2 regions of the Virgibacillus sp. CM-4 genome follow, and region 1 is predicted to be linked to the other one. Evidence: a T-box and tRNA genes for the amino acid it is inferred to sense, from the RefSeq annotation. Region 1 holds a T-box; the other holds one or more tRNA genes.
What was found. The T-box of region 1 lies ahead of ileS (isoleucine--tRNA ligase). A T-box ahead of a tRNA ligase gene usually reads a tRNA of that ligase, here a tRNA-Ile.
Positions count from the first base shown of each region.

Region 2: it has a tRNA-Ile gene. The T-box ahead of ileS (isoleucine--tRNA ligase) is inferred to sense a tRNA for this amino acid. The anticodon was not compared.

Region 1 covers NZ_AUQA01000006.1:803,770-820,498, reverse strand. The annotation lists gene ftsZ (cell division protein FtsZ) at 1-973, shown strand, start outside; gene spoIIGA (sigma-E processing peptidase SpoIIGA) at 1,634-2,554, shown strand; gene sigE (RNA polymerase sporulation sigma factor SigE) at 2,568-3,287, shown strand; gene sigG (RNA polymerase sporulation sigma factor SigG) at 3,412-4,197, shown strand; gene M948_RS37430 (YlmC/YmxH family sporulation protein) at 4,319-4,597, shown strand; gene pgeF (peptidoglycan editing factor PgeF) at 4,654-5,463, shown strand; gene M948_RS37420 (YggS family pyridoxal phosphate-dependent enzyme) at 5,491-6,159, shown strand; gene M948_RS37415 (cell division protein SepF) at 6,170-6,604, shown strand; gene M948_RS37410 (YggT family protein) at 6,611-6,877, shown strand; gene M948_RS37405 (YlmH family RNA-binding protein) at 6,890-7,666, shown strand; gene M948_RS37400 (DivIVA domain-containing protein) at 7,757-8,260, shown strand; T-box leader at 8,327-8,543, shown strand; gene ileS (isoleucine--tRNA ligase) at 8,590-11,346, shown strand; gene M948_RS37390 (DUF2975 domain-containing protein) at 11,611-12,090, shown strand; gene M948_RS37385 (helix-turn-helix domain-containing protein) at 12,101-12,322, shown strand; gene M948_RS37380 (DUF817 domain-containing protein) at 12,342-13,127, shown strand; gene lspA (signal peptidase II) at 13,465-13,935, shown strand; gene M948_RS37370 (RluA family pseudouridine synthase) at 13,932-14,843, shown strand; gene pyrR (bifunctional pyr operon transcriptional regulator/uracil phosphoribosyltransferase PyrR) at 15,040-15,591, shown strand; gene M948_RS37360 (aspartate carbamoyltransferase catalytic subunit) at 15,782-16,711, shown strand; gene M948_RS37355 (dihydroorotase) at 16,665-16,729, shown strand, end outside.
Region 2 covers NZ_AUQA01000006.1:296,467-313,195, reverse strand. The annotation lists gene phoU (phosphate signaling complex protein PhoU) at 1-458, opposite strand, end outside; gene M948_RS34770 (peptidoglycan D,D-transpeptidase FtsI family protein) at 698-2,782, opposite strand; gene M948_RS34765 (MFS transporter) at 2,869-4,140, opposite strand; gene M948_RS34760 (superoxide dismutase) at 4,269-4,880, opposite strand; tRNA gene M948_RS34755 (tRNA-Phe) at 5,038-5,113, opposite strand; tRNA gene M948_RS34750 (tRNA-Ser) at 5,164-5,256, opposite strand; tRNA gene M948_RS34745 (tRNA-Ile) at 5,269-5,345, opposite strand; tRNA gene M948_RS34740 (tRNA-His) at 5,368-5,443, opposite strand; tRNA gene M948_RS34735 (tRNA-Met) at 5,465-5,541, opposite strand; tRNA gene M948_RS34730 (tRNA-Asn) at 5,546-5,620, opposite strand; gene M948_RS34725 (Na/Pi cotransporter family protein) at 6,081-7,706, opposite strand; gene M948_RS34720 (NfeD family protein) at 7,926-8,558, opposite strand; gene M948_RS34715 (hypothetical protein) at 8,637-8,966, shown strand; gene M948_RS34710 (hypothetical protein) at 8,994-9,368, opposite strand; gene M948_RS34705 (DUF2624 domain-containing protein) at 9,539-9,823, shown strand; gene M948_RS34700 (deoxyribonuclease IV) at 9,864-10,763, opposite strand; gene M948_RS34695 (DEAD/DEAH box helicase) at 10,790-12,094, opposite strand; gene M948_RS34690 (Nif3-like dinuclear metal center hexameric protein) at 12,114-13,232, opposite strand; gene M948_RS34685 (tRNA (adenine(22)-N(1))-methyltransferase) at 13,204-13,929, opposite strand; gene cccA (cytochrome c550) at 14,035-14,409, opposite strand; gene rpoD (RNA polymerase sigma factor RpoD) at 14,771-15,892, opposite strand; gene dnaG (DNA primase) at 15,924-16,729, opposite strand, start outside.

The sequences.
Region 1 (16,729 bases):
AACACGTGGTCTTGGTGCGGGTGCGAACCCGGAAGTCGGGAAAAAAGCTGCGGAAGAAAGTAAAGAGCAATTAGAAGAAGTGCTACAAGGAGCAGATATGATCTTTGTTACTGCCGGAATGGGTGGAGGCACAGGAACGGGTGCTGCACCAGTTATTGCACAAATTGCTAAAGATCTTGGTGCTTTAACGGTTGGTGTCGTTACACGTCCTTTTTCATTTGAAGGAAGGAGACGTTCTACACAAGCTATCTCTGGAATCGAATCATTAAAAGGTGCAGTAGATACATTGATTGTCATTCCAAACGATCGGCTATTAGAAATTGTAGATAAAAACACTCCGATGTTAGAAGCCTTCCGTGAAGCGGATAATGTTCTACGCCAGGGTGTTCAAGGGATTTCTGATCTAATTGCTAAGCCAGGTTTAATTAATGTGGACTTTGCCGATGTAAAAACAATCATGTTTGATAAAGGTTCAGCTCTTATGGGGATTGGGGTTGCTACTGGTGAAACAAGAGCAACGGAAGCTGCTAAAAAGGCAATTTCCTCACCATTACTAGAGACATCAATCGATGGTGCACATGGTATTTTAATGAATATTACTGGTGGTACTAATCTAAGTCTCTATGAAGTTCAAGAAGCAGCTGATTTGGTAACATCAGCTGCTGATAATGAGGTAAATGTCATCTTTGGTTCGGTTATTAATGAGAATCTAAAAGATGAGATCGTGGTTACTGTGATAGCTACAGGTTTTGATGAAACGAATAAACAAATGGAGCAACAAGCCAAACAGCAACGTCCTGTAATTAATCATAAGCAGCATGCTGCAACTCGTATGAATGATGATTTACCAACACGAGATAATAGAGAGCGTGAAACAGAAGTGCCTCAACAACAGAACCGTCCACGTCAAGAAGAAGATGGGTTGGATATTCCGACTTTCCTTCGAAATCGAAACCGAAATCGGAATCGTTAATTCGATGATGGATTTAAAAGCAAGTGTCTATATGGACATTTGCTTTTTTATGGAAAATTTTTTCTAATTGTTTCATGGTAATCAGGCAAGCGCCTTTCCCAATTGCAATTTTCAACATAGTTTAAGTAGTAGGTATTAGTACACTCTTCGTCCGTACCCACCAATTCGGTTGCGCCAGATCCAGTTCCAGGGGCCAAACCTAAATGATGTTTGCTACTTTCTAAATAGTACTTGTTCGTCAATGGATTTACAGATGAAGAGTCACCACGGTTTAGGGAATGTCCCAAGAGATTAATCATTGTTGAGCCAAGAAATTTAGTTTATGTAAGGCTTAGTGATGGCACCATTGTGGTGATTAATGAAAGCAATTATGAAGTTTTAGGGACAATAATCTTGGAAACTACCTACTGAAATTGATGTTTTGCCATAGTTTTTAAAACGACTACCTTTACCTTTTCGGTTTCTAGAAGCCACTTGCTGGCTTCTTTTTTTATTTCAATTTTACCCGACAATCTTTCTAATAACTCGGTAAAATTAGTCAAGTAGTTCGTACAGGAAATGACAGACTTTGCTTATTTGCTCCGTTATACTTTAGACACTATAAATTGAATAAAATATCTAATCTTTCAAATGACAGAATACGTGAAAGGAAGGAAAGGTGTGACTATTTATCTGGATGCTGTTTGGGCATTAAATTTTTTAATTGATTTAATGCTTATCATGCTAACTCAGGCTTTAGCAAGAGATAGTACACGAAAGCGTCGGCTAATTAGTGGAGGATTTGTAGCCTCTTTACTTGTGCCGATTTCTATTTATTTTCCTGACTCGTTTTTGACAACTGTAATAGGAAAATTGTTATTTTCCTGTTTAATTATTTATACGGCATTCGGATTTAAAAATTTTTACCGTTGGAGCAAGCTTGTATTCATATTCTATTTCGTCACCTTTGCTATTGGAGGTGGATTAATCGGTATTCATTTTTTATTCCAACAACCATTTAATATTGACAATAATGGTTTTTTAACCTTTCATAGTGGGTTTGGCGATCCAGTTAGTTGGATGTTTGTATTTATTGGATTTCCAATTGTTTGGCTTTTTACAAAATCCCGTATGGACAAGCATGCTGTGGAAAAAATACGCTATGACCAATTATACCCAGTTTCCATCGTATTAAATGGCAACAGTTTTTCTACTACTGGTTATATAGATAGTGGAAATCAATTGACCGATCCGATAACGAAGAAACCAGTTATTCTTTGTGATGAGCCCTTTTTAAAACAATGGTTTTCAGAAGACGAGTGGGAACAATTAAAAAAATGTAACGAATCATTGCAAATAGAAAATCTACCAACGAAATGGGAGAGCTCTATACAACTGGTACCCTATCAAGGAGTTCAAGGTAGCAGCATGTTTTTACTTACCTTACGTCCTGACAAATTAATTGTCTATTATGGCGAACAAAGAATTGAGACATCGAAAGTATTAATTGGAATACAATTTGCGGAACTAACGAAAGACAGAAGTTATCATTGTTTATTGCATCCACAAATTATAAACCTAGCCACAATCCATTCTGCATAAAGGGGAGATAGTATTGAAATTAATAAAATTACGGTTACGTCTGTGGTGGTATAAGGTATTAATTAAATTAGGTATCAAATCAGAAGAAATCTATTACATTGGAGGAAGTGAAGCTCTTCCACCACCCTTATCAAAAGAAGAGGAACAAGAACTTCTTGCGTTACTACCAAAAGGTGATAAATCAGCACGAGCTATATTAATTGAACGTAACTTACGATTGGTTGTTTATATTGCTCGTAAATTTGAGAATACAGGTATTAATATTGAGGACTTAATAAGTATTGGAACAATTGGGCTTATAAAGGCTGTAAATACATTTAATCCCGAGAAAAAAATAAAATTAGCAACTTATGCCTCACGCTGTATTGAAAATGAGATATTAATGTACTTAAGACGAAATAATAAATTAAAATCCGAGGTTTCTTTTGATGAACCATTAAATATTGATTGGGATGGCAATGAATTGCTTTTATCCGATGTGCTGGGAACAGATGAAGATATTATTACCAGAGATTTAGAATCAAGTGTAGATAAAAGTTTATTAAAAAATGCGCTTTCGCAGTTAAATGCACGCGAAAAACAGATTATGGAATTGCGGTTCGGGCTTATTGGCGAAGAAGAGAAGACACAGAAAGATGTTGCTGATATGTTAGGTATTTCTCAATCATATATTTCACGGTTAGAGAAGAAAATAATTCGGCGACTAAAAAAAGAATTTAATAAAATGGTCTAGCCTTGTGGCTCTAAGTTAAATCGATTATTATTGCTTCTTTAAGAAAAAGGATTCTGCATAAAAATCTTTCCAGTCGGAGATACTGTCCATGAACAGCATCACCAACTGGGAGGGTTGAACGTAGATGACAAGACATAAAGTTGAAATATGTGGTGTTGATACATCGAAGCTACCTGTACTAAAGAATGAAGAAATGCGGGAATTATTTAAAAAATTGCAGCAGGAGGATGGAGATTCATCTGCGCGGGAAGAACTGGTCAATGGTAACCTAAGACTTGTTTTAAGTGTAATTCAGCGCTTTAATAATCGCGGAGAATATGTCGATGACCTGTTTCAAGTAGGTTGTATCGGACTAATGAAATCCATAGATAATTTTGATTTATCCCATAATGTGAGATTTTCCACTTATGCTGTTCCAATGATTATTGGGGAAATCAGAAGGTACCTGAGAGATAATAATCCAATTCGAGTCTCTAGATCTCTACGAGACATTGCTTATAAAGCTTTACAAGTTAGAGAAAAACTTATAAGCAAAACATCAAAAGAACCAACACCAATGGAAATATCTGAAGAAATGGGAATCCCTCATTCAGATATTGTATTTGCATTGGATGCTATTCAAGATCCAGTATCTTTATTTGAACCCATTTATAATGATGGCGGCGACCCTATTTATGTAATGGATCAGATAAGTGATGATAAGGATAAAGATTCAACATGGCTTGATAAACTATCATTAAAAGAAGGGATGTATCAATTAAACGAACGTGAAAAAGATATATTAAATAAACGGTTTTTTCAAGGGAAGACACAAATGGAAGTTGCCGATGAAATTGGTATCTCCCAAGCGCAAGTATCTCGTTTAGAAAAAGCCGCAATTAAACAAATGAATAAGCAAATGTTCGAATAACACTTATTTTATAAGTACGAGACAATAGGGAAGAAAATTCACTCTTTCCTATTGTTTTTTTGTGTTCCATGAAAGATTGACTTTCAAGCGCATATATATAAAGTAAGGTGAGGTGAATAACATGATAAAATTATCCGAGTTACAAATTAAAGAGGTTATTATTATCGATAGTGGCAGAAGGCTAGGTCATATTAGCGATTTAGAGATTGATACGAATAATGGTAGAATCCTTGCTATCGTAATTATTCCTAAGGATAAGAAAAGTGGTTTATTTGGTAAGTCAGAGGAGTTCGTTATCCATTGGAATCAAATTGTTCGAATTGGTTCAGATGTTATCCTCGTAAAGGATGTAGAGAAACCGAAATTATATAATGAGCCAATCGTACAAGAAAGAAAATAAAAATACCTAAATCTGTGGTAAAATAGATCAATAAGTAACTTCAGGGAGGAATAACGTTGAAAGATGCCTTTATTAGACAACATGAGACATGTTTACATATCGAAAAATGGCAGCAATTACATCCCAAATTAGTTGCTGGTTTTACCACAAGAAACGGTGGTGTCAGCTCCGCCCCTTATCAATCTTTAAATGGAGGGTTACATGTCAATGATGATCCGTATCATGTCCTGACCAATCGAGAACGTGTAGGTGAACATTTAGGCTTTCCACTAGATAAGTGGGTTTGCGGGGAACAGGTACACCAAACAAATATTAAAGTTATTGAAGACACGGATAAAGGAAAAGGAGCCTCTGAACTATCGACCGCAATTCAAGGAGTAGATGGGTTAATTACAAATAAGACAGATATACTATGCACAGCTTTCTTTGCTGATTGCGTTCCTTTGTTCTTTTATGATCCAAAAACGTCCTTTGTTGGTATTGCTCATGCTGGTTGGAAAGGGACAGTCAATCAAATTGGAGTTGAAATGGTAAGCGCGTTAAAACAGCAAGGTGTGATATCCAGTAATTTAATGGTGGCAATTGGACCATGTATAACGAAGAATTATTATGAAGTAGATCAACACGTCATTAATCATATTCCGCTAGAGTGGAGAGAGAATGCTGTTTCTTCTAGAGAAGGAGGTCGATATTTGCTTGATTTAAAACAGTTAAATATAGATATCCTTTTACAAGCTGGTGTTTTACGTAATAATATAGATGTAACCAATTACTGCACATTTCGTGATGAAGACTTATTTTTTTCACATCGAAGAGATCATGGAAGAACAGGTCGAATGTTAGGATTTATTGGCTTTTCTTCATGATTATACGAGGGAGGAGAATTGGGAACAATGGATGTAGCAACAAATCTAGAACAAATCCAGCAGAAAATTAGACAGGCATGTCTGAATACTAGCCGAAATCCAGAAGATATTACAATAATTGGTGTGACAAAATATGTTACAATAGAGCGAACAAGAGAAGCAATTGAGGCTGGGGTTACGAATCTTGGTGAAAATCGTCTAGAAGGTTTTCAGCAAAAATACGATTCTTTTCAAGATAAAGCCATTTGGCATTTTATTGGGACATTACAATCTAGAAAAGTAAAAGATGTTATTCAGCAAATTGATGTATTGCATTCCTTAGATCGTATTTCCTTAGCAAAAGAAATCAATAAACGAGCAGAACGCAAAATCGACTGTTTTGTACAAGTGAATGTAAGTGGTGAATCATCAAAGCATGGACTTGCACCAGACGAAGTAGCTAATTTTATTAAGGAAATCGAAAAATATCCTCACGTACGCGTCATTGGTTTGATGACAATGGCACCTCATATTAAAGATGAAGATCGCTTGCGTTCGATATTCAAACAACTAAAAAAGTTACAATTACACATTCAGGATAAACAGCATGCTCACGCACCTTGTATGTATTTATCGATGGGAATGAGTAATGACTATCAGTTGGCAATTGAAGAAGGTGCCACTCATGTTCGAATTGGAACAAATTTAGTAGGGTGAGGTGAACGAAATGAGTATTAAAAATAAGATTAAGAATTATTTTACGATGGATGATGAGTATGAATATGAATATGTTGATGTAGATGAATTTGATAACGAGCAACAGCAGTCTTCATCAAAAGAGAAGCATAGAAATGTCGTCAACTTGACCAGTATGCAAAATCCTACATCTAAAGTCGTACTGTGCGAACCAAGAACGTATAATGAAGCTCAAGAAATTGCAGATAACATTGTTAATCGCCGAGCGGTAGTCATTAATTTACAACGCCTTGACAGTAATCAAGCAAAACGAATCGTGGATTTTCTTAGTGGTACCGTATATGCTGTAAATGGAGATATCCAGAAACTTGGAGCACAAACGTTTCTTTGTACTCCGGATAATGTGAATGTTTCTGGTACCATTACAGATGCATTCTCAGAAGATGAATATGAAAAAGGATGGTAGCAGCAGATGTTTGAATTATACCGTATATTAGATTTAGCGTTTGTGATTTATAGTTACGCGTTAATTGTTTATATTTTTATGTCTTGGTTCCCTGGAGCACGTGAGTCCTCATTTGGAGAAATGTTAGGCAAAATATGTGAACCATATTTAGAGCAATTCCGTAAGTTTATTCCACCACTTGGTATGATTGATTTATCTCCAATTGTAGCGATATTTGTATTGTATTTAGCTAGAATGGGGTTAGGTCAATTTTTCCAAATGTTTGTTTTCTAGAGGGTACATAGGATGGATATATATCAGCATTTTAGAAAAGATGAAGAAGCTTTCATAGACCAGGTTTTTTCTTGGCGAGAGCAAGTATCGAAATCTTTTCAGCTTAAACTAACCGACTTTCTTGATCCACGTGAACAGCAGATTGTGGACATGCTGATGGGGACAAAGGAATCAGATATTCAGGTCATGTTTTTCGGTGGAAATCCACATACCGAAAGAAAACGTGCAATTATTGCTCCCTTTTATGAACAGATTGCAGAAAAAGATTTTCAATTGACGATGTTACAGACCAAGTTTCAAAGTAAATTTGTTAGTCTGACCCATCGCGATGCAATGGGAGCTTTTCTATCTTTAGGAATAAAACGAAAAAAGCTTGGTGATATTTTAGTAGAAGATGGTATTATCCAAATTGTTGTAGCTGAAGAAATTGCAGCTTATGTGATGGCAAATCTAAATGCAATAAAAAAAGCAACGTTACAATTAGAGGAAAAACCTTTAGACTTCCTACAGGTTAAGCAGCTAAATTGGGAAGAAACGGAAAGTACGGTTTCTTCTTTGCGATTGGATACTATCGTTAAAGAAATTTATCGTATTTCTAGAAAAGAAGCTGCGGAATATATAAAAAAAATGTATGTAAAAGTGAATTTTAAAGTTGTAGAAGATGGGAAATTCCAATTGCAAGAAGGGGATTTAATTTCATTAAGAGGAAAAGGAAGAAGTAAGGTCGTAGAAGTGAGAGGAAAAACAAAAAAGGACAAGCTAAAACTTACAACTGCAATCTTAAAATAAATTGCAGGACTTAGCAGATATTTGTCGAATAGACATGGTAGGATGTGATGATTCGTTCTTTGATCTAAATTAAAATAGGAGGTGGCTATCGTGCCATTAACACCATTAGATATTCACAATAAAGAATTCACAAGAAGCTTTCGTGGATATGATGAAGATGAAGTAAATGAATTTTTGGATCAAGTAATTAAGGATTATGAAATGGTCATTCGCGAGAAAAAAGACCTACAAGAACAAGTCGATCATTTAAATGAAAAGCTTGGTCATTTTACTAATATTGAGGAAACATTGAATAAATCCATATTAATTGCTCAAGAGACTGCTGAGGAATTAAAAGGAAGTGCCTCAAAAGAATCGAAATTAATCATTAAAGAAGCAGAAAAAAATGCAGACCGTATTATTAATGAGGCATTAACCAAATCGCGTCGGATATCGATGGATGTAGAGGAATTAAAAAAGCAAGCAAAAGTATTCCGTACACGATTAAAAATGCTTGTTGAAGCCCAATTAGACATGATCGATACGGACGATTGGGACCAGCTATTTGATACTGAGCTTGGTGAGGACTTAGATTTAGTTGAAAATGAGTCATAAGCCTTGACGGTTGTTGATATTTTACATATAATTCATAAACAGATAGCTTTACTAAAACAAAATTGTTTAAAAGCAAAGATAGAGCCAGTATAGAAGTGTTAAACTGTTAAGCGAGCTAGGGTATGGTGAAAGCCTGGTACAGATACGCTTTTAGAATATCACTCTTGAGCTTTCATTATGAAAGTAGTAGTAATGAACGGTTATTCACGTTACGAATGCTAAGTGGATTTGACAGGTATGTCAAATTTATAAGGGTGGTACCGCGAGCCTTCTCGTCCCTTTTGGGGATGAAGAGGGCTTTTTTTGTTTAATTCAAAGGAGGAATTAATATGGAGTATAAAGATACATTACTTATGCCAAAAACAGGCTTCCCTATGCGAGGGAATCTGCCGAATAAAGAACCGATACGACAGGCTGCATGGGAAGAAAATAATATTTATGAAAAAAGTTTAAATCGAACAAAAGGCCGTCCGCTATTTATTCTTCACGATGGACCACCATATGCAAATGGAGATTTGCACATTGGTCATGCATTGAATAAAATTTTAAAAGACTTTATTACCCGTTATAAATCAATGAGTGGTTATTATGCTCCATATGTTCCAGGATGGGATACACATGGACTGCCAATTGAAACGGCATTAACGAAGAATAAAAAAATTAAACGTAAGGAATTGAGTATTGCTGAATTTCGTAAGTTATGTGCGGAGTATGCATTAAGTCAAGTAGATAATCAACGAGAACAATTCAAAAAATTAGGTGTCCGCGCAGATTGGGATAACCCATATATTACGCTTACCAAAGATTATGAAGCTGCCCAAATTAAGGTTTTCGGGGAAATGGCTAAGAAAGGATATATTTATAAAGGCTTAAAACCGGTATATTGGTCTCCTTCTTCTGAATCAGCACTTGCTGAAGCAGAAATCGAGTACCATGATAAACGGTCCCCTTCTATTTATGTTTCCTTTGAAGTAACCGAAGGAAAAGGATTACTAGAAAATGGAGAAAAATTCATTATTTGGACAACAACGCCATGGACGATCCCTGCAAATTTAGGTATAAGTGTTCATCCTGATTTGGATTATGCAGTAGTTGCAGTTGGAAGCGAAAAGTATGTTATTGCTCAAGCACTCATAGAAACGGTAGCAGAAACGCTCGAATGGCAAAATCCTGAAGTAGTTAAAACATTTAAAGGTGCAGAAGCAGAGAAAATTGTGGCAAAACATCCATTTTACGATCGAGAATCTCTTGTTATGTTAGGAGACCATGTAACTACAGATGCAGGTACAGGTTGTGTACACACAGCACCAGGGCATGGGGAAGATGACTTTTATGTATCGAAGCGCTATGGGATTGATGCATTATGTCCAGTGGATGAAAAAGGTGTATTTACCGACGAGGCACCAGGTTTTGAAGGTCTATTCTATGATACCGCAAATAAAAATGTATCAGAAAAACTAGAAGAAGCAGGTGCATTACTAAAGCTTGCATTTATTACACACTCTTATCCACATGATTGGCGTACCAAGAAACCAACCATATTCCGAGCAACATCGCAATGGTTTGCCTCTATAAAGGATTTTAGACAAACCATTTTGGATGAAATTAAAGCAATTAATTGGTACCCGCAATGGGGAGAGACACGGCTATATAATATGGTAAGAGATCGAGAAGATTGGTGTATTTCTCGTCAGCGTACGTGGGGAGTACCAATCCCAGTATTTTATGCAGAGGATAAAACACCAATTATTACAGATGAAACGATTACGCATGTGTCCAACTTGTTTAAGGAACATGGATCTAATATTTGGTTTGAATGGGAAGCAAAGGATCTGTTGCCAAAAGGATATACTTCCGAGCATAGTCCAAACGGCAACTTCACAAAAGAAACAGATATTATGGATGTATGGTTTGATTCTGGCTCTTCACATGAAGCAGTATTGTTAGGTAGGGAGGATCACTATCGACCAGCGGATGTGTATCTAGAAGGTAGTGACCAATATCGTGGATGGTTTAATTCTTCTCTGTCTACATCAGTAGCTGTAACAGGAAAATCACCTTATAAAACGGTTATAAGTCATGGGTTTACCCTGGACGGTAATGGTCGAAAAATGAGTAAATCATTAGGGAACGTTATTCATCCTGCAAAGGTTCAAAAGCAACTTGGTGCTGATATTTTACGTTTATGGGTCTCTTCTGTAGACTATCAAGCAGATGTTCGGATTTCGGATGATATATTAAAGCAAATTTCAGAAGCTTATCGAAAAATTCGTAACACAATCAGGTTTATGCTAGCAAACTTGGCAGATTTTGATCCGAAGCAGGATCGTGTTCCAAATGAAGAATTAGAAGAAGTAGATAAATATATGCTTCATCGCCTGAAGAAATTAGTAACAGAGGTTCGTAACAACTATGATAATTATGAGTTCTCACCTATCTTTCACCAAATTCATAATTTCTGTGCGGTTGATCTTAGTTCATTCTATTTAGACTTTGCAAAAGATATTTTATATATTGAGGCTGCGAATAACCAGCGTAGACGTAGTATTCAAACAGGATACTTTGAAATCGTTACTGCGCTTGTAAAATTATTAACACCGATTATTCCTCATACAACTGAAGAAATATGGGAATATATTCCAGGTGCAGAAGCTGAAAGTGTTCAATTAACGGATATTCCGAACCCTGAAGAAATGTCAACGTTTAATGATACAGCTGAAAACTGGGATCATTTCATGCAAGTTCGTGACGATATCTTAAAAGCGTTGGAAGAAGCTAGAAATGAAAAGGTAATTGGAAAATCTCTTGAAGCAAAATTAACCATTGTTCCAAAAGATGAACAAACGAAAACCATCTTATCATCGATGGATCAGCTTCATCAGTATCTCATTGTTTCACAAGCAGATATTAGTGAAAATGCATCTAATACGAAAGCTTATGAATATGTTGATGTAGCTGTTGAAAAGCATCCTGGTGAAACCTGTGAACGTTGCTGGGTATCTTCTAATACCGTTGGGGAGGATGAAGCACATCCTACCTTATGTACGCGTTGTGCAACAGTTGTAAAAGAGCATTATCAACAATAAATCTTCTGATCTAGGATCATGAATTGCGATACAAAAAGCCCCCTGAATTATTGTTTTACAGGGGGCTTTTTATGTTTCGTTGATACATACGCAAGTAATAAATGGCATCGAACAGTTTTAGTTATGAACAATGCTTTTCGATTTATTGAATGCAATAAATATAAGTAAAGCAATAAAATAATAATGAATTTAGATAATTATTTATTGTAAAACGATAAATATATTGGTAAAATTGAATTGACGATAACTAAGCGAGGTGCTTTTATGAAACGAGAAACACTCTTCTTAAGGGTAGTTGTATTTATTCTTGGAATTCCGATTCTTGGTTTGTGTATAGTTGGATTACCTAGATTAGCCCAAATATATAATTCATGGCTCCCTGAGTTGGCTTATCTACAATATCCTTTGCTTATTGTTTTGTATGCTACGGCAATTCCTTTTTTCTTTGCTCTGTATCAGACATTAAAACTTTTAACTTACATTGATAAGAACAAAGCATTTTCGGAATTATCGGTGATGGCCTTGAAGAATATAAAGCACTGTGCAACTACAATCAGTGCCTTGTATGTATTAATTATCCCAATTTTATATCTAATGGCAGAGATAGATGACGCTCCAGGTATTGTTTTGCTCGGCTTGGTGATCATTTTTGCTTCCATTGTTATTGCGGTCTTTGCTGCTGTTCTTCAGAAGTTGTTAAAGAATGCCATAGAAATAAAATCAGAAAATGATTTAACGGTCTGAGGTGAATAACATGGCGATTATAATTAATATTGATGTGATGTTGGCGAAACGAAAAATGAGTGTAACAGAACTATCTGAACGGGTTGGTATTACAATGGCTAATCTTTCTATTTTGAAAAATGGAAAGGCAAAAGCGGTTCGAATATCAACTTTAGACGCAATTTGTAAGGCATTAGAATGTCAGCCTGGAGATATTTTAGAATACCGAAGAGATGAAGATAGTCATGATTAATAAAATTGGGACACTTAACATGAAAAGAAAGGGAAAAATCGTTATAGCTCTACAGCAACTTATTCGTTTTGGGTGGCAACAGGCCATGTCTTGTTTATTTCCTGTCGTTATCTTTGCCTCTTTAGCTTTGACGCAAGTCATTCCACTTCCTTTTCTCCCAAGGTATGACTGGTTACTCCTGATCTGTTTACTAATGCAGTGGTGGATGGTGTATTCCGGGCTAGAAACCAAGGATGAACTAAAGGTGATTACATTGTTTCACGTTATTGGACTTGCGCTTGAACTTTTTAAGGTGCATATGGGTTCCTGGTCTTATCCAGAGGAGGGGTATGCCAAGATTTTGGGGGTGCCTTTGTACAGTGGATTTATGTACGCAAGTGTAGCAAGTTATCTTTGTCAGGCATGGAGGAGGCTAGAGGTTGAACTGGTTAGATGGCCATCGTTTTTGATAGTTGTACCGCTGGCAGCTGCGATTTATTTGAATTTTTTTACCCATCATTATTGGTTTGATATTCGTTGGGTTCTATCTGGTCTTGTAATTATCGTTTTTTGGAAATCATGGGTTATATACGAAATTAATGGGACTCAATATCGTATGCCAATCGTATTTTCTTTTACCCTCATCGGATTTTTTATATGGGTAGCTGAAAATATTGCAACGTTTTTTGGAGCCTGGGAATATCCCAATCAGGCCGATGCATGGAGTATCGTTCATCTAGGGAAGGTGAGTTCCTGGCTGTTATTGGTTATTGTTAGTTTTCTTATTGTAGCGACATTAAAGCAGGTGAAAAAAATAAGCAATTAAACAATAGGCCTGCCATTGGGGATCTTACGTTTATTTTGGAATACGCTAATTCTTTAAACACGCATAAAATATTTTCAATATACACTTATGCGTGTATTATATTTTATAGAATGAAGAGGGGCGTAACTATCTATCTTCTTCATACCTTTTATTTTCTAGTAGTTATTTTTATTCTCTCTATTTCTAGGAATGAATTTAGGTTATGAATCATATTTAAGAATTGGTAGCAACTATGAAAGATGCTTGTGCTTTTGCTTGATTGTGATATATTGAAAATACTTGATGAAACCATTATGCTATTAAGGGATACAAATTAGAATAAATCGGGGGAAAAACAATGTATTGGTACTACTTGATTGCACTAATAATGATATCCATTGATCAACTAACGAAATGGATAATTGTTAAAACAATGGAGCTTGGTGATCAAATTACGATTATTGATAACTTTTTTTACATAACCTCACATCGAAATACAGGAGCAGCATGGGGAATATTAGAAGGTCAGATGACATTTTTCTATATCGTAACCGCTATTGTGGTCATCGTCGTTATCTATTATATGCAAATGTATGCAAAAGAGAGTAAATGGCTTGCAATCGCGTTAAGCTTGGTGTTAGGAGGAGCCATTGGTAATTTCATTGATCGTTTATTTCGTCAGGAAGTAGTTGATTTCTTTGATTTTATTATATTCGGTTATGATTTTCCGATATTTAATGTAGCTGATTCAAGTCTCGTTATTGGTGCATGCCTGATTATCTTGGCAATGATTATGGATGAAGTAAAGAAAGGAAAAGTCAAATCATGACAACATTTGAACATACTGTAACTGAAGAGCAGCATCGTACCCGGATTGACAAAGTATTAGCTGATTTAAATAAAGATATATCTCGATCACAAGTGCAGACGTGGATTGCTCAACAATTCGTTTATGTAAATCATGAAGTCACGAAGGCTAATTATAAATGTCAATCAGGTGATATTATTCAATGGTCGATTCCAGAAGTTGAACCGTTAAATCTTACACCAGAAGCAATCGACTTAGATATTGTGTTTGAAGATAGCGATTTATTAGTCGTTAATAAACAAAAAGGAATGGTTGTTCATCCATCTCCTGGTCATCAACATGGTACACTTGTACATGCCTTATTGTATCATTGTGATGATTTATCTGGAATAAATGGTGTGGAACGTCCTGGGATCGTACATCGAATCGATAAAGATACAAGCGGTTTATTGGTTGTTGCTAAAAATGACCAAGCACATCAGCGTTTAGCAGAACAATTGGCAAATAAGGATATAAAACGAACCTATCAAGCAATGGTTCATGGTGAAATTCCACATGAAAAAGGAATGATTGATGCCCCTATTGGGCGGGATCCTAAAGACCGTCAAAAAATGGCAGTTGTGGACAATGGGAAAGCAGCGATAACCCATTTTCAAATACTAGATCGATTCCCGGGTTATACACATGTCGAATGTCAACTAGAGACGGGAAGAACCCATCAGATTCGTGTTCATATGAAATATATTAATCATCCATTAGTAGGTGACCCAAAATACGGTCCAAGAAAAACAATTGATGTAAACGGACAAGCATTACATGCAAAAGAGATAGCATTTACCCATCCAACCACGAAGGAATATATGCACTTTGAAGTAGACTTACCAGATTATTTTCAGGAATTAATTGCCTATCTTCATAAAAAATATTGACATTCGAATTATCTTTTGTAATAATTAAACAGATGAATTGATAAGGCCCTTTAATAATAGTCCCGTGAGGCTAGAAAGGATACGGAAATGATTCGAGTAAAGAATCCTAATCCCTTTTTTCCTCATGGAAAAGAGGGATATTTTTGTAAGTAGAGGGCCTGTAGGAAAAGTTTTCAAACGATTGGTTGGTGGCAGAATGAAGAAAAAAACGGATATCTTAGATAAGCCGTCAATAAACAGAGCATTGACAAGAATTGCGCATGAAATACTGGAAAAGAATAAAGGTGGGGACGATCTAGTACTTGTTGGAATTAAAACAAGAGGAGTTCCGCTTACCAAACGATTACAGGAAAAGATAAAGCAAATAGAAAATATGGATGTGCCAATCGGTGAATTAGATATAACTTTATATCGTGACGACTTGGATAAGGCTACAGATGGAGAAGATCCAAAATTAAAAGAGACGAATATTCCTGCAGATTTGACTGGGAAGAAAGTCGTTTTGCTAGATGATGTTCTATTTACCGGTCGTACAGTTCGAGCTGCTATGGACGCAGTAATGGATATTGGCAGACCTTCACAAATTCAACTTGGTGTATTAGTAGATAGAGGTCATCGAGAATTGCCAATTCGGGCAGATTATGTAGGTAAGAATATCCCAACTTCTGATAAAGAAATTATTATGGTGAAGCTGGAAGAAATTGATGGCATGGAAGACACTGTTTCAATATATGAAAAGAATCAATAAGATAATACTAAACCTTTAATTAGGTCCGAGAGATCTGAAAGGTTGCCCAGACATACGTGTATCGTTTTACATGTATACCTCTTTGCGACCTTTAGGCAAAGAGGTTTTTTTATGGATTTATATCTTACAATCATTTGCACGTTTCTTTTACAACATCAGTTAGTCAAAATTATTCACTTAAGGAGGATCTATGCGACATTTCTTTTCTGTAAATCAGTTAGATGAAGTTGAAATTATGGAGATATTACGTATGGCAGAACAATTGCAGCAAAAGCAGTGTGCAATTGAACAGCAGAGGTTTGCTGCGAATTTATTCTTTGAACCTAGTACCAGGACAAAAATGAGTTTTTTGGTAGCTGAACGTAAATTAGGAATGGAAGTACTTGATTTTCATCAAGAAACCTCTAGTACGCAAAAGGGGGAATCATTATATGATACGGCAAAAACCTTTCAAGCTATTGGAGCTAACCTATTAGTAATTCGTCATCCGGCGGATGATTGGTTTCATGAACTAAAAGATCAACTCTCCATTCCGATTATCAATGCTGGTGCAGGTAAAGAAGAACATCCGACTCAGTGTATGCTTGATCTATTAACGATCTATCAAGAATTCCAACAATTCAATGGAATTAATGTTGTTATCTCAGGTGATATCTTGCATAGTCGGGTTGCAAAATCAAACGCTCAAACTTTAAAAAGACTGGGAGCAAACGTATATTTATCCACTGTTGATGGTTGTAAGGATGAAACGCTTGATTTTCCTTATATAACCATGGATGAAGCTGTAGAGATCTGCGATGTTTTAATGCTATTAAGAATTCAACATGAGAGACATCAAGAAGTCGCCATAGATCAAAGTAGTTATTTAAGGAAATTTGGTTTAACGAAAGAAAGGGAAAGAAATATGAATCCTAGTGCTATTCTTCTACACCCAGCTCCAATTAACCGAGGGGTAGAAATAGATTCGGATCTCGTAGAATGTGAACGTTCTAGAATATTTAAACAAATGAATAATGGTGTATATATACGTATGGCTATTATCACAAAACTATTACGAGCATGGGGGATATCGTATGAAGCAAATACTCAAAAACGTGAAAAAGTTGTCATCAACGGGTGATTTTGAAGCATGTGAATT
Region 2 (16,729 bases), 510 kb from region 1:
ATTTCTGCTAATTGACCTGCAAGCATAATATCCTCTTTTGTAAAAGCCTCTATAGCAGTATGAAGCATCTTTACAATTGATTCACGCATGACATTAATCCTATCTGGAATAATTCTTATCTCATTTACTCCGAGATGTATGGTTGACCTAGCAATATTTTTTGCATTATCGGCCATTCTTTCTAAATCTGTTGCAATCTTTAAGGCAATAATTAAACGTCTTAAATCTGTAGCCACAGGCTGTTGTTTCGCAATTAAAAGGATTGTTTGATCGTTAATCTCTAATTCTTTTTTATCAACCCATTTATCGTCTTCAATTATTTGCTCAGCTAACTTGATATCTTGGTTGTATAATGCTTCTACTGATTGATTTAACGCATGTTCTGCTTGATTAGCAAGATCTATAATTGCTTGATTAATTCCCTGCAATTCTTGGTGAAACTGTTCTCTTGTTTGCATATGTCCCCCTCCAATCCTTTACTTTTAATATTAGAATAACAGAGTACTATAAATTAATGATTGGCCGCATGTTAAGTTTTTGTAAATTTTATTCAAACATTATACAAGCTTTTTCGGAGAATCGCTTCAAAAAACAGAAAAGTCTGTTCGTGGAAACATAGGTGGAAACATAGCATGAACGATACCAACCAATTCATCATAAAAAGCCGTTGAGGTATACTCAACGGCTTCTCTATTTTTTAATCGTTTTGTTTTTCTTTTTCTTCATCACGTTCTTCTTTTATATCGAAATATGCATCCATAATTCTTGAACTAATCTGATGGTTAATTTTGTACGTATTACCCAAACCAGTATTTGGCGCAATAACCGCGAATGCAATCTCCGGTTCTTCATAAGGTGCATACCCAATTAATGACAAGTTCTCTGTTTCCGCAACTTCTTTGCCATTTTCATATATTGCATTCTCAGCTGTTCCGGTTTTACCAGCTGGGTTATAGTCCTTACTAGCGTAATATCTAAATCCAGTTCCGCCCTGTTCTTGGAAAACTTGGCGAAAACCTTCTTGAACGCGTTCGAGATAAGATTGATCCATTTGTACACGATTTAATACTTCTGTGTTTTCACTTCGATAGACGTTACCTAATTGTTCGTCTGATTTTCCTGGGTTACGAATCTCTTTTAAGAAATGAGGACGGACTCTGTATCCGTCATTTGCAATTGTCGAAACGTACTGAGCTAATTGCATGGTCGTATACGTATCATACTGGCCAATTGCAAAGTCCATTAAAAGCCCGGCACGATTCATAGATTCACCTTCATAACCGATTGCCTCATAAGGAAAATCAATTCCTGTTTTAACCCCTAAGCCAAATTGTTGGAAATAATTACGCATTTCTTGCCACGCCGCAGTATTAAATGAAGCTTTACCATTATTAGGGAAAGGATAGCGATTCTCTCCACCCATTTTTAAGGCAATATAAAACATATATACGTTCGATGAACGTTTTAATGCAGCTTGATCATCCACCGTGCCAATCGCACTCGTATGCGATCTTTTTGGTGGTGTACCTTTTATCTTAATGGGTGAATCATTAAAGGTTTGTCCTGGTGAAATAACGCCTGATTCTAATCCAGCTAACACTGTAGCTCCTTTAACGACAGATCCAGGACGGTGGCTATCGTATAATGCTTTATAAGCCGTATTGGAATATTCGTTTCCATCCCTTGTTTGTCCACTTACCGCTAGCAGCTCACCTGTATTAGGATCGAGAACAACAGCAAGTGCATCCGTTAAATATTTGTTTTCGTAAGGGTGTTGTTTATACGCTGCTTGCAACTCTTCCCTTACAATTTTATCCACTTCTTGCTGGAATTCCATATCAATTGTTAGTACGAGATCCTTGCCTCTACTACCCTCTACTACTGTTTCCGTCCCAACAACCTTACCTGACTTTGTAGTTGTGTATTGAATTTGTTCTTTTCGACCACGCAATACATCTTCATAATATTCTTCCAGTCCACTTTTCCCTACACGGTCATTTCGACTATATCCTCTAGTTAAGTAATATTGTTCTTTTTCAGCAGGTATTCCTTGCTCTTGTGTAGTAATTGAACCAAGTAAGCTGTTGATGGATTCACCGAATGGGTAATCGCGATTCCAGTCAGTAGTTGCATTCACGCCAGGTAAAACACCTAAGTGCTCCGAAACCTGAGCATACTCTTCAGCAGTGACATCCTCATTCTTAACAATTTGTGGCGTTAACGAGTAAGCTTTGTCTAGCTCTTTCTTTATTGCTATTACTTCTAGTTGTTGTTTAGAGAAATTAGCTATTTCTTCTTCCGTAATTCGTTCTAAGATGGTGTTGTATTGCTCTGCGTTGTCTAAATCTGCAGCCTCTTCTTCAGATAGTCGACTATCCGCCTCTTCCTTGTTCTTCAAATACCAGTATTCTTTTTTATTTCTTTCTGTAATACCTTTTAGATAATCTTCGCTATCCATGGAAATAAACTCAGCTAGTTTTTCAGCTACTTCCAAGCGATCTTCTGCTTGCGTCCCTTTAGCTGGAGTATATGTAATCGAATATTGTGGTTTATTATCGACAACGACATTGTGTTTACTGTCATATACTTTTCCACGTGGTACAGGTATTTTGGTAGTATCCTTTACTGTTCGATCGATTTCTTCTTGAAAAGCTTCTCCATTTAAAATTTGTACAACACCAAGTTGTAAAATTAATACAGTAAACATTAGAAAAATCACAAAGAATAGTATGTTAATTCGAAAGGGAAGTTGCGCCTTTTTCTTTCTTTTCTTATTACTCATTACCTCTCCCCCATGAGAAATTGATCTTGCTGTAGCATGTAATCCAAAAATAATTATACCATTTTTTTTATGATTATTTCACCCATTTACCTATTTTTTTCGTCAGCTAATTGTTCTTTAATTGGTACTTCTTTTTTTGGTTCACTTCCTAAATAAATATTTTTAACGATAAGATAAATAATGATATGTCCAGCGCCAAAGATCGCTAATAAATATGGAATAGATTGTTCAGCTGGAAAGAGACTAGTTACAATCAGAAATGTTGTAATCGAGATAATTCTACCCAGATTTACAAATAACTCACGGACAACAATATATTCTACTCGTAGGTCCCTCGCTTTCCAAGCCTTTCCAATTACATCATAAGTTAAAGATACATACGGAATCGTAATGATTGGATAAGCTAGTCCAATACAAACTGCGTAAATGATCAGTTGGATATAACTAATCTCGAATAAAATGATAGCAATGGAAAAATAAAGAATTAAACTTCCAATTAGAATAGATTTTTTTCGCATGGTAGGTTTTATAACCTTGGTTCCAATAAAATAAAAAATAAGAGACATCCCAGAAAACACTAAATTGAACATTCCCAGTGAAAACTCACTATTTGTAATTAAAAACACCCAAATGGAGATAACAAAGGCAAATATTCCTTCCCTTAGACCCTGAAATATATGTGCATTTAGTATTCGGTTCCAGTTTTTATTATTTGAACGTTCGGCTAACACGCTACGGAAATAAAAGCTCCCCTCTGCTTTTCGACTTGCTAAAAAGAAACTACAAATAACTGCACAAATAAACATGATAAATGAGATAGTGAAAATAACAGTATAACCAATATTTGCTTCCATTTTTGCAATGATGGTCCCAGCTAACAATGGACCTATCATACCGCCGAAAGATTGTAACACACCTAAAAACCCATTAAAGAAATCTCTTGTATCTGGTTCTGTAATTTCAAAGGTAAGCACATTAAACGCAAGCCAATAAAAACCATATCCTATTCCCAATAAGCTCCCTAGCATAAAGTTAAAATAAGATGCCTTATCTGCAATAATTAATACGCTCAAAAAAAAGAGAGATAAAAAAATTACCCCTAAACGTAAGACAATAACCCGATCCACTCTCTTCGCTAACTTGCCGGCGAGAATAAACGTTAGCGGTTGAAATATATATATAGCTAAATTATAAACAGCAATCGTCGTGAAATCTTCCGATTGCTTCCATAAATAAACATTAACAAATGTATTTGATAAGAATATTCCTAATGAATATAAACCACCTATTACAAGTAAAAATATGAGATCTTTATTAATATCCATTTTTGCTTGGTTCAATGAAAGACTTTTTCGCATAATCCATACTCCTTTTTCGTTCCTTATTAGTGTGAGCAAATGAGTGGAGGATATGCAAAGAAGCTCAAACAAAACACAAAAAAGCATGTGAAGAAAACCTTCACATGCCTTTATCTCACTGAAATATATTATTTAGCTTCGTTATAATTTTTTGCTACCTGATCCCAATTAACTACATTCCAGAAAGCGGAAACATAGTCTGGACGTTTATTTTGATATTTTAGGTAGTAAGCATGTTCCCAAACATCAAGACCTAAAATAGGCGTTTTTCCTTCCATTAATGGAGAGTCTTGATTTGGCGTACTCATAATTTCTAAGTCGCCATTATTTAATACTAGCCATGCCCAACCAGAACCGAACCGTCCTGTTGCAGCATTTCCGAATTCCTCTTTAAACTTATCAAAACTGCCAAATTTAGTATCAATTTTCTCAGCAAGTTCTCCTGTTGGTTCACCGCCACCATTTGGAGATAAGATTTTCCAGAAAAGGCTGTGGTTTGCATGTCCCCCACCATTATTACGTACTGCAGTACGTGAACTTTCTGGTACAGCATCTAAATTACTTATTAGATCCTCTAACGATTTATTTTGAAGGTCTGCATGTCCTTCCAAAGCACCATTTAATTTCGTTACATACGTATTATGATGCTTTGTATGGTGAATGTTCATGGTTTCTTTGTCAATTGTAGGTTCTAGTGCATCGTAAGCGTATGGTAGTTCAGGTAATTCAAATTTTGCCATTTTTCCTTCCTCCTCTAATAAATCTTTTTATTAAAAAGGATTGAATATTCACCCTTTTAATGCAAGGGTATCAAAGCTCCTCTATCGATGCAAATTATATGCATTTATTACCAACTATTCGACAAATAAAAAAACAAGCCAGTTGCTTGTTATAAAATGGTGGCTCGGGACGGAATCGAACCGCCGACACAGGGATTTTCAGTCCCTTGCTCTACCGACTGAGCTACCGAGCCTTTACTAAATTTTGAATCTTCATTATCACTGTTTTGCTAGTAATTATGTATGGAGGAGGTAGAGGGATTCGAACCCCCGCGGGCTGTTACACCCCTGGCGGTTTTCAAGACCGCTCCCTTCAGCCAGACTTGGGTATACCTCCGATAAGAATGAATGGTGGACCCTGCAGGACTCGAACCTGCGACCGATCGGTTATGAGCCGATAGCTCTGACCAACTGAGCTAAGGGTCCTTTGCTATTATTCATTTTTAAATGGGGCGACCGGTGGGGATCGAACCCACGGATGCCGGAGCCACAATCCGGTGCGTTAACCACTTCGCCACGACCGCCATACGATAGTTTATAAATAATGGTGGCGGCGGAGGGGATCGAACCCCCGACCTCACGGGTATGAACCGTACGCTCTCGCCAGCTGAGCTACACCGCCACAATGGCTCCACAGGTAGGATTCGAACCTACGACCGATCGGTTAACAGCCGATAGCTCTACCACTGAGCTACTGTGGAATATTGTTATATCAACTATCTAGTAATTATAGCGACAAGATATAATTTACCATGTTCTACATCTTCTGTCAATGTTTTTTTATTTCATGCATTCGATATATTATGTAAATGCCGTTGTTAAAACGACAATATTTACTATAGCATCTTCTATTTAGGATTTCAATACAAAATTTAAATTTAGAAAATTTTTATTTTAAATCACCTCCATATTTCATTAACTTATTTATTCCTAAATAATACCATTCCTCTTTTCTCTCAACAAATAAGAAGTTCCGGCTGGTGGAGCTATGTATCGGCTTTCCTTATTTGTCTGACATCTTTAATACAAGATACCTTCAGCGTAAAGTAAATAAACAGTGATTTTGTTATACATAAATAAGAAGGCTGTCGAGACATTAGTCTCGACAGCCTGGAGGCAAATCCGGATCATAAGATCATAAAAGATCCTCTGCCTGTTTATCTATTCACCCAATACTTCTTCAGCAATATTTACAGCATGGTCACCGATTCGTTCTAAATTACTTATAATATCGACAAAAACGATACCTGCTGATCCCGTGCATTTGCCTTCATTCATACGAATAATATGCTTCTTACGGAAATTACGTTCCATTTTATCAATTTGATCTTCTTTCTGGATTACCGCAAGCGCCTCTTCTCTATCCATATCCTGAAGTGATTTTACAGCTTGTTTTACGGTTGAAATAGTTAACTCGAACATTTCATTTAGATCTTCGTGAGCTTTGTCCGTTAAATGTACCTTATTCGACATTTTATAATCAATTAATTCTACAATATTCTCAAAATGATCCCCAATTCGTTCTATATCTCGAACCGAATCTAATAATGCTGAATGTTTGGCACTATCTTGTTCGGAAAGTGACTCAGCTGAAAGCTCTACTAAATAATCCGTAATTTTTCGATCAAGGCTATTTAAAGCACCTTCTATCTGTAATGCCATCTCCGAATGTTTTGATGTTTGTGTATTAAGATATTTATTTGTTTCTTCAAGACCCTTGTACGCATACTCACCCATGCGAATAACTTCAGATTTAGCTTGATCTAAAGCTAGGGACGAAGATTGCTGGATAAATATCGGATCTAAGTGTTGTGGTTTATATTCTACTACAGTATCTTCGCCTGGGATTATTTTTGTTACTAACCATGCAAAAGCACCGATGAATGGAAATTGAATAATTGTATTTGTAATATTAAAGCTTCCGTGTGCAAAGGCGATCGTCATTTCTGGATTTAAATTAAACTGTCCTTGTAAAAATTCAACAAATTGTGAGAATAATCCTAGTAATAGCAACCCGATCGTTGCACCTATTAAGTTAAAAATAACGTGCGTATATGCTGCTCGTTTTGCAGCAACTGTTGCACCAATTGATGCTAAAACAGCAGTAATGGTAGTACCAATATTATCACCAAATAATACAGGCACAGCTGCTTGTAGATCAATAGCACCTTGCGCAAACAAACCTTGCAAGATTCCAATTGTTGCACTAGAGCTCTGAACAATAACTGTAAATACTGTACCGATAACAACACCTAGTACAGGATTATCACTCATGCTTACCGTAAGTTCATGGAAAGCCTCTAAACTACGTAATGGCTCCATTCCGCTACTCATTAATTCAAGTCCGAAAAATAAAGCACCAAAGCCAAATACACCTTGTCCAACAGCACTAACTTTCTGATTTTTAAAGAAAAATAATAGGAAACACCCAACTGCGATAATTGGTAGAGCATACTCCCCAATATCAATACCTATAATAAATGCAGTAACCGTTGTTCCAATGTTAGCACCCATAATGACACCGATAGCTTGTCTCAACGTCATAAAGCCTGCGTTAACAAGTCCAACGGTTAAAACAGTTGTCCCGGAACTACTTTGAATCAATATCGTTACAATAATCCCAGCAAGTACTCCCATAAATGGGTTGCTCGTAAATCGATCTAAGATATTTCTAAGACGATCTCCGGCTGACTTTTGTAGACCTTCACCCATATATTTAATACCTAGAAGAAAGATCCCTAGTCCACCTATAAATTCAAATATCAGTGTTTGCACATCAATTTCCAAAATATATACCTACCCTTCATTCATGTTGAATCATGTCGCACCATATCAATATTAAGTATACATAAACTTTTTGTAAAGGTTTATCGAGTATATTTAACATTAAATTTACATTCGAGTCACACTTATTATGTACGAGCTGATTTTAATCATTCCAGATAGGATAAAGAACAAACAAAAAGATAATCGAATTCACTTCGATTATCTTTACACATGAAAGCATTAGCTATTTTTTGGTTCAACAAGGATTTTTGTTCCATCAACTTGAACGACTCTAATTGTTGTGTTTTTGGGAAGCCACTGCCCATTCGAAACCGCGCTATAATCTTTTTCGGCTATGCGAATTGTCCCAACAGGGCGTAAATCTGTTAACGTAACACCTTCTTGATTAACTAATGCTTCATATGTGCTATTTAATGAATTATATCCTGCTTCCTTTGTTAATTGATCTTTTAGGGTAATTTTATTCCACATGTCTCTACGTTTAAATACTTTTAAGAATAAGAAGGAAGCACCAGTCCCAACTAATACACCTAAGACAGCATACAAACCAGCTGCTAAATTCGGTGCAGGTAGTGCTACAGCTGTTAACATGCTGGCTAAACCTATCGTAGCTAAAGTACCATCATTTAATAGTTTGCCATCGATAACAATAAGTAATAATCCGATAAAATAAATAATAACCATAATAATAATCGAGCTTGTTTCAACATATGCACCAAAGTACACGGTAATAAATCCGATACCTAATAAAGCGAATAATCCACGCATATTAACCAAAACTTCACCAATTAAAAATAATGTTGCAAATCCGGTTATAACAAGCCCTATCCAATCCATTTCTAAAAGCGCCAAAGAATTTCCCCCTCTCACCTTCTCCCTAATATATACGTTTTACAACGGAGAATTGTTTCATTATAAGGAGTAGATCTTATGTATATATTGAAGAAATTAGCTATATGGTTACTTATTATACTGATGTTATCCATTATTTATAAAGATATTTCTAATATTTCAATAACAAACGATGGCCCGCAATTAAAGCAGCAGAAAGAGCAGCCGATATTCTCATCATACCATGTCATAACGAAAAAAGTCCAAGCGGGTGAGACTGTCCTTTCAATAATGGAGGAGATTAACCAATCAAAGTTGAATCACTTAAATATAGAGAAAATCATCCAGGATTTTCAAACCGTTAATCCCCATACTGATCCATTCCGTCTCGAAGTTGGAAAATATTACTATTTCCCTGCCTATGAATAAAAAAAGGGGCTGATGACAGCCCCTTTTCTAGACGAAAGGTAATACAAACAAGGTAATTAATATAGAAATTGCCCCTGCTGCTATCGCTATATTTCCTAATGTGTCTGCTCCTCGGCTACGGGACATAAAGCCAAGAATGATCCCTGCAGCTCCAAATATTACTGGCCAAATAAAGAAAGAAATAACGGATAAAGCAATCCCTATCCAGCCAAATGTTGTATTTACATCATCGTCCCCTGCTACATCGGGCTCATAATTATCTGCTGTCATTTCAGCAGCGAATTCCTCGTCACGGGAACTATCTGGCTCAACCCCAACAAAATCTTGATTTTTTCTTTGTTCACCATGATTCGGTGCTTTTTCAACATCTTTCATTCCATTGCGACCTGGATATTGATTCATGAAAGAGACCTCCCTTTTCTTATATTGAGGTGCATCTTTAGCTTATGGAATTTCATCATTTTTAATGGTGTAAGTTAATGGAAGGGAAAAGTTTACCTCAGACAAGATTATTTTTTCTGCTTTGCTGCATATAGTACATTACAATACTTAAAAAGGGAGTAAGTGAATACATGTCCAATTTTCTTAAGGAAATGATTCAAAAAAAGCTCTCACAATTATCTGCAGATGAGCTTTTACACTATGCAGGACAATACGGTTTTTCATTAGATGCCAGGGAAGCGCAGCAAATTGTCATGTATGTGAAACAAAACAACGTGGATCCTTTTTCGGCAAATGGCAGGGAAAAAATGTTAAGGGAATTAGCAAAAATCACTGATATTCAGACAGCCAAAAAAGCGCAAAAACTTTTTAATGAACTCATTCAATCCTATGGACTAAGTCATCTTTTTGAATAGGAATAATACGAAATACTCGTATTATTCCTTCTTTTTGGACTTATTTTTCCCCTTGAATGATTTTTTCTTTCAAATCTGAATCGAAATCACCTTTTTTAATCATGTCAATTTCAAATTTGTAAGGTGCCTTTTTATTTTTTTTATCTTCTCCAACATATGGAGTTTCTAATATTTTTGGCAACGGTTCTAATTGAGGATGATTACTCACGTATAAAAGTGCTTCAAATCCGATGTGACCAAAACCAATGTTTTCATGACGATCTTTATGTGCACCTATTTCATTTTTGCTATCATTTACGTGAACCACTTTAATACGATCAATTCCAACTATTTTATCAAATTGATCAAGTACGCCATCAAAATCATTTACAATATTATAGCCACCATCATGAATATGACACGTATCCATGCATACAGATAATTTTTCGTTATGCGTTACGCCATCAATTATTTTTGCCAGTTCGTCAAATGTTCTTCCAATTTCTGAACCTTTACCAGCCATTGTTTCTAAGGCAATTTGTACATCTTTATCTTTCTCTAGTACTTCATTTAGGCCTTCAATAATTCGCTTAATCCCTTTATCGGCACCTTCTCCTACATGTGATCCTGGATGCAACACGATTTGTTTAGCACCAATTGCAGCTGTCCGGTCAATTTCATTCCGTAAAAAATTAACCCCAAGTTCAAAGGTTTCAGGTTTAACTGTATTGCCAATATTTATTATATAGGGCGCATGGACAACAATATCGCCAATACCATTTTCCCTCATATGTTCTATACCACGCTCAATATTTAATTCTTCAATTGGCTTTCTCCGTGTATTTTGAGGAGCCCCTGTATAAATCATGAATGTATTTGCACCATAGGAAGCAGCTTCCTCCGATGAACCCTGCAGCATTTTTTTACCACTCATTGAAACATGAGATCCGATCTTTACCATGCCTAATCACCTCTCCAGTATATCAATTATTTTTTATATTTTTTCTTTTTTAATTGTTTTTTAATTGCTTCTTGCTGCTTCTTCATTTTTTTCTTATAACCTGGTTTAACCTTCGTTGTCTTTTTCACACGTTTCCACGCTTCTTTATCAGCATTGGTAGCATTTCTTCCTCGGACAGTGCGTTGGTTCCAAGGCTTCGCTTCATGCCACGTCCCATTACGTACGTCTGTATACATAATAGGTAAGCCTTTTTGCTCGAGTCTATTAATAAGTAATTCATCTTGCTCTCGGTATATGCTTATAGCAGTACCTTCCATTCCGGCTCTAGCAGTCCTGCCAACACGATGAATATAAAAATCTGCTTCTTTAGGCAATTGAGCATTGATAACATGACTCACACCTTTGATATCTATCCCTCGAGAAGCCAAATCGGTTGCAACAATATATTGATAACGGAGATTTTGAATCTCCTTTAACATACGTTTCCTTTCGCGCGGGGACAAGCCACCATGGATAAGACCATTAGGTATACCTTTTTCCTGTAGCACAGCGGATAATTCGTTTGCCTGCTCTTTGCCATTGGTAAAGATAATGGCCAAGTAAGGATTTATGGCTTTCGATATTTCATATATAATCGAAGCCTCGTCCCGATGTTTTAAAGCAATTAATCGATGTTCCATTGTTTCAGGCGAGAAATGATCCTCTATTTTTACATATACCGGATGTTCTAAATACTTTTTGAAAAAATGCTGTAATCGCTGTGGAATGGTAGCTGAAAAAACAAGTAATTGAACAGATGGATGAGAGCGCACTAATAATTGGTCGACTTCATTGATAAATCCTAAATCAAGCATCAAATCTGCTTCATCGATAACAAATGAGTTAGCAGAGTAAATGGAAAGAGCTTCTTCTTTTACCATATCAAGAATTCGCCCAGGGGTGCCAACAATAATATGAGGCGGTTCTTTTAATTTTTCCATCATCTTTTGCTTATCTGTACCACCAATTAGCAACTTAGCCTTCCATTGCTTTTCGGCATACGTAATTATCTTTTTGACCTCATCAAATAACTGTGTGGCTAACTCCCTTGTGGGCGCTGTTATAACCAATTGCACCTCACTTTTGTCATCGCTAATCTGATTCATTAATGGAAGTAAAAAAGCATGTGTTTTCCCAGAACCTGTTCGCGATTGACCAATTACACTCTTTCCTTCTAATATTGCTGGAATAACCTTTCTTTGCACTTCAGTAGGTGTTTGGAATTCCAACTTTTCAATAACTGATTCCATTATTGGTTGAAGTTTAAATTCCTTAAAATCATCTTTATTCATTTTCGTACTCCTTTTCTACTTACATAAACTGAAATGGATCTGTATTCGTTGTTGAAGTTATTACTTCAATCCCCATATCTTTAAACCTGTCATTCAAATAATTTTTAACAGCATCTTTCATTATTTTTTCTGCATAATGACCCGAATCAATAACTGCCAATCCGATTTGCCATGCATCTTGTGCTATATGAAACGTCATATCCCCAGTTATATAAACATCTGCTCCTTTTAATTTAGCCTGATGAATATATTTTTCGCCACTTCCACCAAGAATAGCAATTGTTTTTACCTTTTTATCTAAATTTCCAGTTACGCGAACATTTTCCATTTGAAACGCGGATTTCACTTTTTCTACAAAATCCCTTAACACCATCTTTTCTTCGAGATGACCAACACGTCCAAGTCCCATAGCCTCTCCTTTATTTCCTAATGGGTATATATCATAAGCCGCCTCTTCATATGGATGTGCATCTATCATTTGCTCAAGCACAGAAGATAATTTATGCTCTTCTACAATCGTCTCTAATTTAGCCTCTTCTACTTTTTCAAGTTGATTCGTATTTCCGATAAAAGGATTTGTACCTTCGAGCGGTTTAAAAGTACCTTGACCATGACTGTGAAACGTACAATGACTATAATTGCCAATATGCCCAGCTCCCGCCTTGCTTATCGCTTCTCTGACTTGATCGATATGGGATATTGGTACATAAACAGCCAATTTAACTAGGCTCTTCGATTGTTCATCTACTAATACACGACTAGACGTTAAACCAATGGCATCAGCGAGTTGATCATTTACCCCTCCAATTGCTGCGTCTAAATTTGTATGGGATGCATATACAGTTATACCATGGTTCACTAATTTTTGCATGATTTTGCCTGAAGGTGTATCCATATTTAACTGCCGCAATGGTTTGAATAGTAATGGATGGTGAGCAATAATTAAATCAACATGTTTTTCAATTGCTTCGTCAACGACATTTTCTAAAACATCCAATGTAATCATAATTTTGCTAACAGGTTTATTGTAAGCTCCAACTTGTAACCCAACATTATCCCAATCATAGGCAAGATAGGTAGGGGCAAGTGCCTCCATTACTTTAAAAATATCACGATTTGTCAATTGAATTTGTTTCATTTGTAACCTCCGCAATCCATTTTTTCTCTTGTAAGAATTGATTTATCTTTAATTGATCCGATTGCTTTGCTTGTTTCATTTGCTGAATAACACGCTCTAATTTTTTTGCTTCGGCCTTCCATTTTTTATAAAACGCATAAGGTTTCTTGAGAAGGAGAATTGGTCCGAATAATAATTGTTGTTCATCCAATGTTGCAGGTGTAGAAGGATTGGCATTCCATTCTGATTTGATAATTTCATAAAAATGTCCATTTTCTTCAACTAAATCTTCATCTGTAATTGTATATCCATTGGTAATTAACCATATACGAACTGCACGAGCATCGACATTTGGTTGAGCAATAATTTGGTCGGTAATTTCCAATTTATCCTTTCCTTCATTCAATATACTCTTGATTAATGAACCACCCATACCAGCAATAACCACTTGTCTAGCTTCTTGATGATATAATACATGAAGACCATTTCCTAATCGAACATCAATCTGATCTTCAAGATTGTGACTCTTTACCGTTTCTACCGCACTCCTATATGGACCTTCATTAACCTCACCTGCTATTGCCTTCGCTGTTTGATCATTTTTACAAACATAGCAAGGTAAATACGCATGATCCGAACCAATGTCAGCAAATACAGCCCCTTTAGGTAAGAAAGAGGCTACTCGTTTTAATCGTTTTGAAAGCTTTACATCTGCCATTATTTCCTCCACATTTCTCTATTTATTCGTTATGTTCTTATATAAAGAAAAGCTTTCTGTTTATTAGCAGAAAGCTTCGCTTTTCACCTATTTCATCACGTTTAATTACTTTTTCTCTGCCAGCCATTTAGCCAATACTTCAGCCTCGGCTTCATTGGCCATACCAGCAGGCATTTGTCCTTTACCATTAATAATTACATCTTGAATCTCTTCTTGAGACAATCTACTACCAACTTGTGTCAAATCTGGTCCCATACCTCCAGATAGATCTGCCCCATGGCAGCTTGCACAATTCGATTCAAATATTGCTGCCGGATCATCGGTTGTCTCACCTTCTTGAGACTCGGCTTGTTCACCGCCACCTTCTTCCGCTTGTTGCATGTCATTACGTTGATCTAATCCTACAAATGATAGAATAATTACGCCAAGTATCCCTACTAAAGCAATGATTGCATATGGGATAACAGGGTTTCTTTTCATTACGTTTCCTCCTTATGTAATCCCCATTTCGTTATTAACTGTAAAAGACTATATTTATTTTACTTGAAAAACTGCTTTCTTTAAAGTGTTTACACATGAAAATTTATTAAAACTATTTAAATCTATAGACATAATAGACGAAAAATAGCAACTTATAAATAATACGATATATTAAGGAAGCCTTGCCGTCTTGATCATAATCCATACATATATGATCAGCATTAAAATACAAGTTGCAAAATAGTCTGAAATTGCGTAAAATGAAAACAAGAAATTGAAAACGTTAACAAAAATAAATTAGGATGATTATTATTAAAAGGAAAATCATTGGACAATGACGAGCATTGTCCAATGACATGAATTAATCAAGAAAATCTTTCAAACGTTTGCTTCTACTCGGATGTCTTAGTTTGCGAAGTGCCTTCGCTTCTATTTGACGGATTCTTTCTCTTGTTACACCGAACACTTTACCAACTTCTTCTAATGTTCTAGTACGACCGTCATCTAGACCAAATCGCAAGCGTAGTACATTTTCTTCACGATCTGTTAACGTATCAAGAACATCTTCTAATTGTTCTTTTAGTAATTCATAAGCCGCATGATCAGATGGAGAGACCGCTTCTTGGTCTTCAATAAAATCACCTAAGTGAGAGTCATCTTCTTCTCCGATTGGAGTTTCTAGAGATACTGGTTCTTGTGCAATTTTGAGTATGTCACGAACTTTATCTGGCGCTAGTTCCATTTCTTCTCCAATTTCTTCTGGAGTAGGTTCTCTACCTAAGTCTTGCAGCAATTGTCTTTGAACACGAATTAATTTATTAATCGTTTCTACCATGTGTACGGGAATTCTTATTGTTCTTGCTTGGTCAGCTATCGCTCTTGTAATTGCCTGTCTTATCCACCAAGTTGCATAGGTACTAAACTTGAATCCTTTTCGGTAATCAAACTTTTCTACTGCTTTAATTAATCCCATATTTCCTTCTTGGATAAGATCTAGGAATAACATACCTCTGCCCACATACCGCTTTGCAATACTCACAACTAAACGTAAGTTTGCTTCAGAAAGGCGGCGTTTCGCTTCTTCATCACCTTTTTCGATTCGTGTTGCTAAATCGATCTCTTCAGCAGCAGATAATAAATCAACCCGGCCAATTTCTTTTAAATACATACGTACTGGGTCATTTATCTTGATTCCCAATGGTACGCTAAGGTCATTCAGGTTAAATTCTTCCTCTTTTGCAATTTGTTGCATACTAGGATCCTCTTCGGATTCTCCTATTACTTCAACACCTTGATCTGCTAGGTACTCATAAAATTCGTCCATTTGGTCTGATTCAAGCGTAAAATTAGACAAACGATCTGCTATTTCTTCATATGCCAAAACACCTCGTTTTTTACCCATTTCTAATAACTGGTCTTTGGCTTGTTCTAAGGTTAGTTCAGATTCATTTTCTTTTGTTTGTGAAGGCTTGTTATCGGCCATGAGTCCCCCTCCTTCCATACTGCATAAAAAATCATTTCGGATGTTTTAGTTGCTTATTTATTTCAATAATTTGCATTGCTATTTGCGCTGCTTTTATTGGGTCCTGTTGTTGTTCAGCCATTTTTTGCTGATCTTTCAACGATTTAATTGTATCCATATCACTATTTTTAGTCCGGATAATTCGAATATAGTCATTCAATTCCTGATCACTGATATCCTCTTGTACTGGTAACATAGCTATTTCCGTAATTTGTTGCTGTAATTCCGAATCAGTAATCCTTTCTAGAAATAAACTGACATCTGCTTCATTTCCTTCTTCGTAAAATGCGTATAAATGAGTTGCAATGATTTTATGGGAATCTATATTAAATCCTGCTCCAATTTCGTCTTGAATTTTTTCAGTGATTCTCACGTTTTGGAGCATATAGGAAATTAATTGTCTCTCTGCATTTTGAAAAGCTGGGAGCAACTTCGATTTCCGAACATTCCATACCGTATTACTAGTATATCTGTTCTTTTGGTGATTATCCTTATTTGTGCCAAACTTTTCGCGATAACCTGAAATTTCATTTGTTAACGTATCAATGGATATACCATATTCTTTACTTAATTCTTTCACATAATATTCCCGTTCAATGGGACTATCAATCATTGCGAGTTGCTTTAATACTTTTTCTATATAGTTTATGCGATCTCCTTCATGATTTAAATTAAAATCTTTCTTCAAAAATCGCATATAGAAACTCATAAATGTATCACTTGCTTTTATTACTTCCTTCTCAAATGCATCTCCTCCATAAGTCTGAATAAAACTGTCAGGATCTATGTTATTTTCCA